DNA from 3 places in the Pseudomonas sp. TE4620 genome. Region 3 is predicted to be linked to each of the others. Evidence: predicted binding sites of a transcription regulator. Region 3 holds the regulator's gene; each other region holds the start of a gene.
The links. Region 3 encodes sigma-54, which starts transcription at its own class of promoters, with help from an activator protein. Its sites were predicted from a motif close to ANTGGCATNNANNTTGCTNT; they were not measured.
Positions count from the first base shown of each region.

Region 1: ACZ9A3_RS04490 (flagellar basal body rod protein FlgF) is a predicted target of sigma-54. The motif match lies at 1,835-1,854, and genes of this name have one in related genera.
Region 2: nirB (nitrite reductase large subunit NirB) is a predicted target of sigma-54. The motif match lies at 2,164-2,183, and genes of this name have one in related genera.

Region 1 is NZ_JBWBQO010000001.1:930,771-934,044, forward strand. It holds gene flgD (flagellar hook assembly protein FlgD) at 1-105, shown strand, start outside; gene flgE (flagellar hook protein FlgE) at 136-1,461, shown strand; gene ACZ9A3_RS04485 (hypothetical protein) at 1,534-1,722, shown strand; gene ACZ9A3_RS04490 (flagellar basal body rod protein FlgF) at 1,912-2,652, shown strand; gene flgG (flagellar basal-body rod protein FlgG) at 2,698-3,274, shown strand, end outside.
Region 2 is NZ_JBWBQO010000001.1:3,664,212-3,667,485, forward strand. It holds gene nirB (nitrite reductase large subunit NirB) at 1-1,996, opposite strand, end outside; gene ACZ9A3_RS16960 (molybdopterin-dependent oxidoreductase) at 2,274-3,274, opposite strand, start outside.
Region 3 is NZ_JBWBQO010000001.1:341,594-344,867, forward strand. It holds gene rapZ (RNase adapter RapZ) at 1-432, opposite strand, end outside; gene ptsN (PTS IIA-like nitrogen regulatory protein PtsN) at 435-899, opposite strand; gene hpf (ribosome hibernation-promoting factor, HPF/YfiA family) at 912-1,220, opposite strand; gene ACZ9A3_RS01650 (RNA polymerase factor sigma-54) at 1,302-2,795, opposite strand; gene lptB (LPS export ABC transporter ATP-binding protein) at 2,975-3,274, opposite strand, start outside.

The DNA of each region.
Region 1 (3,274 bases), 590 kb from region 3:
ACCGTCAGCAGCGTCACCATCAGTCAGACTGGCGGCGAGATGATGCTCAATCTCGCCGGCCTGGGCAGTATCGCCCTGTCCAAAGTCCAAACCATCGGTATATAGAGCCGGCTAACGCGGCACAAGGAGTGAAAGATGTCATTCAATATCGGCCTTAGCGGTCTCTATGCAGCCAACAAGCAACTGGACGTGACCGGCAACAACATCGCCAACGTCGCCACCACCGGTTTCAAATCGTCGCGCGCAGAATTCGCCGACGTCTACTCGGCCAACAAGCTCGGCGTCGGTACCAACAACATCGGTAACGGTGTGCGCCTGGCCGCGGTATCGCAGCAGTTCACCAACGGCGATATCACCAACACCGGCAACGTGCTGGACATGGGTATCCAGGGTCAGGGCTTCTTCGTGCTGAGCGACAACGGTGCGCTCAGCTACACCCGTGCCGGTGCCTTCCAGACCAACAAGGACAACTATGTCGTCACTGCTGACGGCCTGCGCCTGCGCGGCTACGGCGTTGATGAAAACGGCAAGATCATCAATGGCGTGCTGACCGACCTTAAGATCGATACCTCGGCGCTGGCGCCAAAGAGCACCACCGCGATCGATCAGGGCCTGAACCTGAACTCGTCGGACAAGGTCATTCCGGCGACCACCACCTTCAGCCCGACCGACGAAAACAGCTGGAACAAGACCTTCGCCACCAAGATCTACGACAGCCAGGGTAACGAGCACGTCATGGATCAGTACTACGTCAAGACCGGGACCAATACCTGGAAGTCGTACACCCTGATCGATGGCCGCAACCCGCTGAACCCTGCCGAAGAGCCGCCAAAGGCGCTGGAAGGCACCATCGTGTTCAACTCCGACGGTAGCGTCAAGAGCATGACTGCCGGCGCTGCGGGCTCGGGCTACGAAGTGGTCAACAAGGTCTTCAAGCTGACCGGCTGGATTCCTGCCGAGGTGACCAACGCCAGTGCCAAGCCACCGGTCTGGGGTTCCAACGGTTCGGCTGCCAATGCTGGCGGTATCGCCATCGACATGACCGACACCACCTCGTACAACACCCCGACCACGCGCCTGTCGCAAAGCCAGGACGGTTACGCTACCGGTATCCTGTCGAGCCTGAGCATCGACTCCAGCGGCGTGATGTTCGCAAGCTTCAGCAACCAGCAGTCGCGTGCCATCGGCCAGGTCGCGATTGCCAGTTTCGCCAACGAGCAAGGCCTGCAGCCTATGGGTGGTACTCGCTGGACCGAAACCTACTCCTCGGGTATCCCGGGTATCGATGCACCGAAAACCGGTACCCTGGGCGCCATCGCTTCCAACTCGCTGGAGGCGTCCAACGTCAACCTGACCAACGAGCTGGTCGAGCTGATCAAGGCGCAGAGCAACTACCAGGCTAACGCCAAGACCATCTCGACCCAGAGCACCATCATGCAGACCATCATCCAGATGGCCTGATGCGGGTGTAAGGTAGTTGGTATAAACAGACCCCTTTCTCGGAAGGGGTCTTGTATTTCGGGGGTATCGATCATGTTGCAGCGATGGCTGCTGGCGCTGTTTGCCGTGCTGTTGATGAGCCAGGTCTGGGCCGATGCCGCGCCCTGGTATCGCTGGGAAAGCCAGGTCACCGGGCGCCTGGTTTGCGCGCAGTTTTCCCCGGGCGAGGGCTGGAAGCGTTTTGCCGGTCCTTTCAATAACGCGGCCTGCCGCGAGTACTAAGCTTGCCGCTAGCGGCAAACCGGCGCCGTAATTTCGACGGCGCTTTCTCCATGCGAGTCTTCGCGCAGCGCTGAAACCCTTGTTCTATTGGGCTTTTGGGTCTTTTGCAAAAGTTGGTTTGAAACTTGCTACAGGCACTGCAGAGCAGCGGCGGACGGCAAGTGTTCGCCAGCGCAGCGGAGGATGACTGTGGACAAGATGCTATACGTGGCCATGACCGGCGCCAGCCAGAATGCGCTGGCGCAAAAGGCCCATGCCAACAACCTGGCGAACATTTCCACCAGCGGTTTTCAGCGCGACCTGGAGCAGGCGCGTTCGATGCCGGTGTTTGGTGACAGCTTTCCGGCGCGGGCCTACGCCATGACCGAGCGCCCGGCCACCGATTTCAGCCCGGGCTCGATGCAAGAGACCGGCCGTGACCTGGATATCGCCATCGGCGGCGACGGCTTCATCGCCGTGCAGGCCCCGGATGGCAGTGAAGCCTATGTGCGCACCGCCAGCCTCAACATTGACGGCCTGGGTGTGCTGCGCGCCGGCAACGGCATGCCGGTGATGGGCAATGGCGGGCCGATTGCCGTGCCGCCAGAGCAGAAGGTCGAGATCGGCCAGGACGGCACCATCAGCATCCGCGCCATGGGCGAGGGTCCGCGGGTCATGGCCGAGGTCGACCGCATCAAGCTGGTCAATCCGGACCTCAAGACCATGACCAAGGGCCTGGACGGCATGATCCACACCAAGAGCGGCCAGCCCGCGCCTGCCGACGCCAACGTCCAGGTGGTTTCCGGTTTCCTGGAGTCAAGCAACGTCAATGCGGTCGAGGAAATGACCTCGGTGCTGGCGCTGTCCCGTCAATTCGAACTGCACATCAAGATGATGACCACGGCCAAGGAAGGCGACGAAGCCATGGCTCGGGTTTTGCAGATCGGCTAATTACACAGACGTAGCGCCGTAAAACAGGCGCGCGAGGAGAACAGCATGCTTCCGGCTCTTTGGGTCAGTAAAACCGGTTTGTCCGCCCAGGACACCAACCTGACGACCATTTCCAACAACCTGGCCAACGTCTCGACCACCGGCTTCAAACGTGATCGCGCCGAGTTTCAGGACCTGCTCTACCAGATCAAGCGTCAGCCAGGCGCCCAGTCGACCCAGGACAGCGAGCTGCCGTCGGGTCTGCAAGTGGGTACCGGTGTGCGCATTGTCGGCACCCAGAAAAACTTCAGCACCGGCAGCCTGCAGACCACCGAGAACCCGCTGGACATGGCGGTCAACGGTCGTGGCTTCTTCCAGATCCTGCAGCCGGACGGCACGGTTTCGTACACCCGCGATGGTACCTTCCACCTGAACTCCGACGGCCAGATCGTCACCGCCAACGGCTTTGCCCTGGAGCCTGCGATTGTCGTGCCGCCAGAGGCGCAGACCTTCACCGTTGGCCAGGATGGCACCGTGTCGATCACCACTGCTGGCAACCCGGCGGCGCAGATCATCGGCAACATCCAGACCGCCGACTTCATCAACCCGGCCGGCCTGCAGGCCATGGGCGGCAACCTGTTCC
Region 2 (3,274 bases), 3.3 Mb from region 3:
GGGTCAGGGCCATCTGCACGCTGTCCTGCACGCCATAACGGCACCAGGTGCTGCCTACGCAGGATTTCACCGTACGCGTCGACTTGCCGTAGGCATGGCCGGTCTCGAAGCCTGCGCCAATCAGCTCGGCCCAGATCTCGGGCAATTCGTGCAGTTGGGCGCCGAACAGGTCGATGCGCTGGCCGCCGGTGATCTTGGTGTAGAGGTCGTACTTTTTCGCCACTTCGCCGATGACGATCAGCTTCTCGGGGGTGATCTCGCCGCCGGGAATCCGCGGCACCACCGAGTAGGTGCCGTTCTTCTGCATGTTGGCCATGAAGGTGTCGTTGGTGTCCTGCAGCGGCACCAGCGACGGCTCCATGATCGGCTGGTTCCAGCACGAGGCGAGGATCGAGCCGACCGTGGGTTTGCAGATATCGCAGCCGACGTACCCGCGTCCATGCTTGGCGAGCATCTCGTCGAAACTGACAATGCCTTCGACCCGCACCAGCGCGTAGAGCTCCTGGCGGGTGTAGGCGAAGTGTTCGCACAGGCTCTTGTCGACGCTGACGCCGCGGGCGATCAATTCATGCTCGAAGACCTGCTTGAGCAGCGCCGCACAACCACCACAACCGGTGCAGGCCTTGGTCTGCTGCTTGAGCTGGCCAAGCTCGCCGCAGCCACTGTCGATGGCGGCGCAGATCGCGCCCTTGCTGACGTTATGGCAGGAGCAGATAGTCGCGCTGGCGGGCAAGGCATCAGCGCCCAGTGCCGGCGCGCCGGCCGACTGCGGCAGGATCAGCGCGGCCGGATCGGCGGGCAGGGCAATGCTGTTCTGCACGAATTGCAGCAGGGTGTCGTAATAGCTGTTGTCGCCAACCAGCACCGCGCCGATCACCCGTTTGCCACTGCCATCGACCACCAGCCGGCGGTAGGCCGACGCCGCTTCGTCGATAAAGCGATAGCTGCGCGCACCCGGGGTCACGCCGTGGGCATCACCAATGGAGCCGACATCGACACCGAGCAGCTTGAGCTTGGTCGACATGTCGGCCCCGGTAAAACTGCCCGCGTCTTCACCGGCCAGCGTCGCCGCCACTGTACGCGCCATGCTGTAGCCCGGCGCCACCAGGCCGAACACGCTGCCGTTCCACGACGCGCATTCGCCGATGGCGAAGATCCGCGGGTCGCTGCTGCGGCACGCGCTGTCGATCACCACACCGCCGCGTTGGGCGATTTCCAGGCCACTGCTGCGGCCCAGGGCATCCTGCGGGCGGATACCGGCGGAGAACACGACAAGGTCGGTTTCAAGGAACTCGCCGCCCTCGAAGTTCATCCGGTAGCGATAGTCTTCACCGGCAACGATGGCCTGGGTCGCCCGCGACAGGTGCACGCCACCCCCCAGGGCTTCGATCTGCGCCCGCAAGGCCGCGCCGCCCTCGCCATCCAGTTGCACCGGCATAAGGCGCGGGGCGAACTCCACCACATGAGCTTCCAGGCCCAGCGACTTCAAGGCATTGGCCGCTTCCAGGCCGAGCAGGCCGCCACCGACCACCACCCCACGGCGAGCGCTGGCGGCCGCGGTGCGGATCGCATCGAGATCATCAAGGGTGCGATAGACCAGCCGCGCCGCCCCTTGCGAGCCTTCAATGGGCGGCACGAACGGATAGGAGCCGGTGGCCAGCACCAGTTGATCGTAAGGGTAGCGCCCGGCGCAGGTGACCACCTCGCAGCGTTCGCGGTCGATCTCCAGCACCGGCTCGCCCAGGTGCAAGTCAATGCCGTGCCGGGTGTACAAGCCTGCCTCGCCCAGGGCCAGGGTTTCGGCATCGCTGCCACTGAAGTATTCCGACAGGTGCACGCGGTCGTAGGCGCGCTGGCGCTCTTCACCGAACACCCGCACCTGGAAACGGCCCAGGGCACCGCGTTCGATCAGTTGCTCGACGCAGTGATGACCGACCATGCCGTTGCCGACGATGATCAGCTGTTGCCGCGCTTCGATGCTGGTAAACCCATTCATACCCGTTCCTCACTCAAGGCCAATCACGCTGGCTTTGCTGCTGGGGGCCAACCCCGAAAAACAAAAAAAGGCGCCTGGAGCCGAAGCTCCAGGCGCCTTTGCCTGGTCGTTTTTTGTAGTCCCGGTTGCGAATCGCCATTGACCCGCGAGGACGTTGTAAATCTGTAAAAGCAGGGAGCGTGCCAACTGCCAAAGCCTTTGAAACCGGGGCTTGCGCGCGATCCACTGGCGCCGTTATCGACCCAGGCTGGTGCAGCGCTCCCCCTTATGGGGCACTTCAGTACACGTCACGCAGGTAACGCTTGGCGCGATTCAGTTCGCCGACATAAGCCTCGGCCCGTTCCACACTCATGCCACCGTGCTGCTGCACCAGTTGCTTGAGCGCCGTATCAACATCGCGGGCCATGCGCCCGGCATCGCCACAGATATAGAAGTGCGCGCCCTCCTCCAGCCAGCGCCACAGCTCGGCACCCTGCTCAAGCATGCGCTGCTGCACGTAGATCTTCTGCGCCTGGTCGCGGGAGAAGGCGGTGTCCAGGCGGGTCAGGTGACCGTCGCGCTGCCAGGCCAGCAACTCGTCGCGGTAGTAGAAATCGGTGGCCGCCTGCTGCTCGCCGAACAGCAGCCAGTTGCGACCGTGGGCCCCTTCGGCCTGACGTTCCTGCAGGAACGCGCGAAACGGCGCCACACCGGTGCCGGGGCCGACCATGATCACCGGCGCCGTGCTGTCGCCAGGCAGGCGAAAGTGTGTGGTCGGCTGCGCGAATATCTCGACCCGGCCAGGCTCGCTGCGGTCGGCCAGGTAGGTCGAGCACACGCCCTTGCGCTGGCCGTAACGGACAGTGGAAACCGTCAGGTGCACTTGATCCGGATGCAGCTTCTGGCTTGAGCTGATCGAGTACAGCCGCGGCTGCATGGGTTTGAGCAGGTCGAGCCAAGCCTGCAGGCTCAGTTGGGGCTTGCACGCATGCACCAGGTCGATCAGTTGTTTGCCCCACAGCCAGTCCTTGAGCGCAGCCTTGTTGTGCGGCTCAAGCAATGCGCGCAGTTGCGCATCACCCGGGGCGAAAGCCTCGAGCAACTGCGGGGTAATGCGGGCGATCTCCAGGTGCTCAAGCAATGCCTCGGCCAAGGGCATGTCGGCCTGGCCCTTGAGGCTGACGCAGTGCCCGCCATCGAAGCGGGTTGCGGTCAGTAGCTCATCGACCAGCGCCGGACAGTTGCGCGGCCATACACCCAAGGCGTCGCCGGCGTGATAGGTGAACCCGCTGTCGCCCA
Region 3 (3,274 bases):
CAGGTTGGTGGTATCGATCTTCAGGTCGGCGAGGTCGGCAATCGGCCCGAGCAGCTCGCTTTCGACTTCGATCGCTTCGGCCAGCGAGCGTTCGTTGTTGGTCAGCGGGTGGCGGCGGCGGGTTTCCGAGAAGCGCTTGAGCAATGTTTCTTCATCGGCATCCAGGTACAGCACATCACACTGGATGTGCCGGCTACGGGCGTCCTCAAGCAGCTCGGGAAAGCGCGACAAGTGGCTGGGCAAGTTGCGCGCGTCAATCGAAACGGCCACCTTGGGCTGCATCAATTCCGTGTTGATCAGGGCGCTTTCGGCCAGTTGCGGCAGCAAGCCAGCAGGCAGGTTGTCGATGCAGTAGTAGCCGTTGTCCTCAAGTACATCGAGGGCGGTACTCTTGCCGGAGCCAGACCGGCCGCTAACGATGATCAAGCGCATGTTCAATGCCCGTTCTGTACGTCCAGTACGACCTGGTACAAGGCTTCGTTACTGGTGGCCGCACGCAGCTTTTCGCGTACGTCCTTGCTATCGAGCATGCTGGCGATCTGGCGCAGCAGCTCCAGGTGCGCATCGGTAGCCGCTTCCGGGACCAGCAGTACGAACAGCAGGTCGACCGGGGCGCCATCGATGGCGTCGAAATCGATAGGGGCGTCAAGGTGCAGCAGCGCGCTGACCGGCGACTCACAGCCCTTGAGGCGGCAGTGGGGAATGGCAATGCCGTTGCCGAAGCCGGTGGAGCCCAGTTTCTCCCGGGCGATCAAGGCTTCGTACACGATCTGGGTGTCCAGCTCGGGCACTTCTCTGCCGATCAGATTGGCGATCTGTTCGAGCGCACGCTTTTTACTGCCGCCCGGCACGTTCACAAGGGAACGGCCGGGGGTCAGGATGGTTTCAAGTCGGATCATGGATGAGGGGGATCAGCGGGCCGCTGCACCTTGCAGCAGGCTTTGCTGTTTTTCCTTGTGTTTTTTCAGTTGGCGGTCGAGCTTGTCGGTCAAGGCGTCGATCGCTGCATACATGTCTTGGTGTTCGGCATTTGCAACCACTTCGCCGCCGGGAATGAACAGCGTCGCTTCAATCTTCTGCTGCAGCTTCTCGACCTTCATGATTACCGTCACATTGGTAATCTTGTCGAAATGCCCCTCCAGTCGTTTCAATTTCTGCTCGACGTACTCACGCAGGGGCTGAGTAACTTCTACATGCTGTCCACTGATATTGACTTGCATACAGCTTCTCCTTTGTTGCCGGTGCATAAGAGGCAGGTATTGCGCCTGCCACTGAACTGCGGTGGCACACCTCAGGAGCCGTTACATCAATCGCTTGCGCTCGCTCGACGGTGCGATGCCGAGGGACTCGCGGTACTTGGCGACGGTGCGACGTGCTACCTGGATGCCTTGTGCCTCCAGTAAACCAGCGATCTTGCTGTCACTCAATGGCTTTTTCTGATTTTCCGCTGCAACTAGTTTCTTGATGATTGCGCGGATCGCTGTGGACGAGCATTCGCCGCCTTCGGAGGTGCTGACGTGGCTGGAGAAAAAGTACTTCAGCTCGTAAATTCCGCGCGGCGTGTGCATGTATTTCTGCGTGGTCACCCGGGAAATGGTCGACTCGTGCATGCCCACCGCTTCGGCGATGTCGTGCAGCACCAGCGGCTTCATCGCCTCGTCACCGTGATCGAGGAAGCCGCGCTGGTGCTCGACGATCTGGGTGGCGACCTTCATCAGGGTTTCGTTGCGGCTTTGCAGGCTCTTGATGAACCAGCGCGCCTCCTGCAACTGGTTGCGCATGAAGGTGTTGTCGGCGCTGGTGTCGGCGCGACGGACGAAACCGGCGTACTGCGGGTTGACCCGCAGGCGCGGGACTGCTTCCTGGTTGAGTTCGACCAGCCAGCGCTCGTTGTCCTTGCGCACGATCACGTCGGGCACCACGTACTCGGCTTCGCTGGACTCGATTTGCGAGCCCGGGCGCGGGTTGAGGCTCTGTACCAGTTCGATGACCTGGCGCAGCTCGTCTTCCTTGAGCTTCATGCGGCGCATCAGCTGGCTGTAGTCGCGGCCGCCGAGCAGGTCGATGTAGTCGCTGACCAGACGCTGGGCTTCGGCCATCCACGGGGTACGCGGCGGCAGCTGGCGCAGTTGCAGCAACAGGCACTCGCTGAGGTTGCGCGCGCCGATGCCGGCGGGTTCGAATTGCTGGATACGGTGCAGCACGGCTTCGACTTCATCCAGCTCGATGTCGAGCTCGGGGTCGAAGGATTCGCAGACTTCTTCCAGGGTTTCGTCGAGATAACCCTGGTTGTTGATGCAGTCGATCAGGGTCACGGCGATCAGCCGGTCGGTGTCGGACATCGGTGCCAGGTTGAGCTGCCAGAGCAGGTGGCTCTGCAAGCTTTCGCCAGCCGAAGTGCGGGTGGTGAAGTCCCACTCGTCATCGTCGTTGCTGGGCAGGCTGCTGGCGCTGGTCTGGTAGATGTCTTCCCAGGCGGTGTCGACCGGCAACTCGTTGGGGATGCGCTCGTTCCACTCGCCCTCTTCGAGGTTGTCCACCGTTGGGGCGGTCTCCTGGAAGCTGGTTTCCTGAACGTCGGCGACGGGTTTGCTCTCGGCGTTGTCGGCCATCGGGTCGCTGTTGTCGAAGTCGTCGCCTTCTTCCTGGCGCTCGAGCATCGGGTTTGATTCCAGCGCTTCCTGGATTTCCTGCTGGAGGTCCAGGGTAGAAAGCTGGAGCAGACGTATGGCCTGTTGCAACTGCGGGGTCATCGTCAGTTGCTGGCCCATTCTTAGGACGAGCGATGGTTTCATGGCAGGGGCTTAACACCTTATTTGCCGGCGCACATGCGCCATCCACTACAAGGGCACCGAAGCGCCAACTTTAAGCAAATTATATGCCTGAAATTGCAGCGTTTGCCTAGAGCGCCGTAACAATTAAGCCATTATCTGGCTTGTTTACGAGCGCTCCGGCAGCGCCTTACACCTTGAGCCTACAGGCGGAACTCATGGCCGAGGTAAACCTCTTTGACCAGGTCGTTGGCCAGGATGGTCTCTGCATCGCCTTCGGCGATCAGTTGGCCATCGTTGACGATGTAAGCGGTTTCGCAGATATCCAGGGTTTCACGGACGTTGTGGTCGGTGATCAGAACGCCAATACCCTTGGCCTTCAGGTGGTGGATGATCTGCTTGATGTCGCCGACCGAAATAGGGTCGACACCGGCAAAGGGTTCGTCGAGCAGGATGAACTTGGGCGCGGTGGCCAGGGCGCGGGCAATCTCGACGCGGCGGCG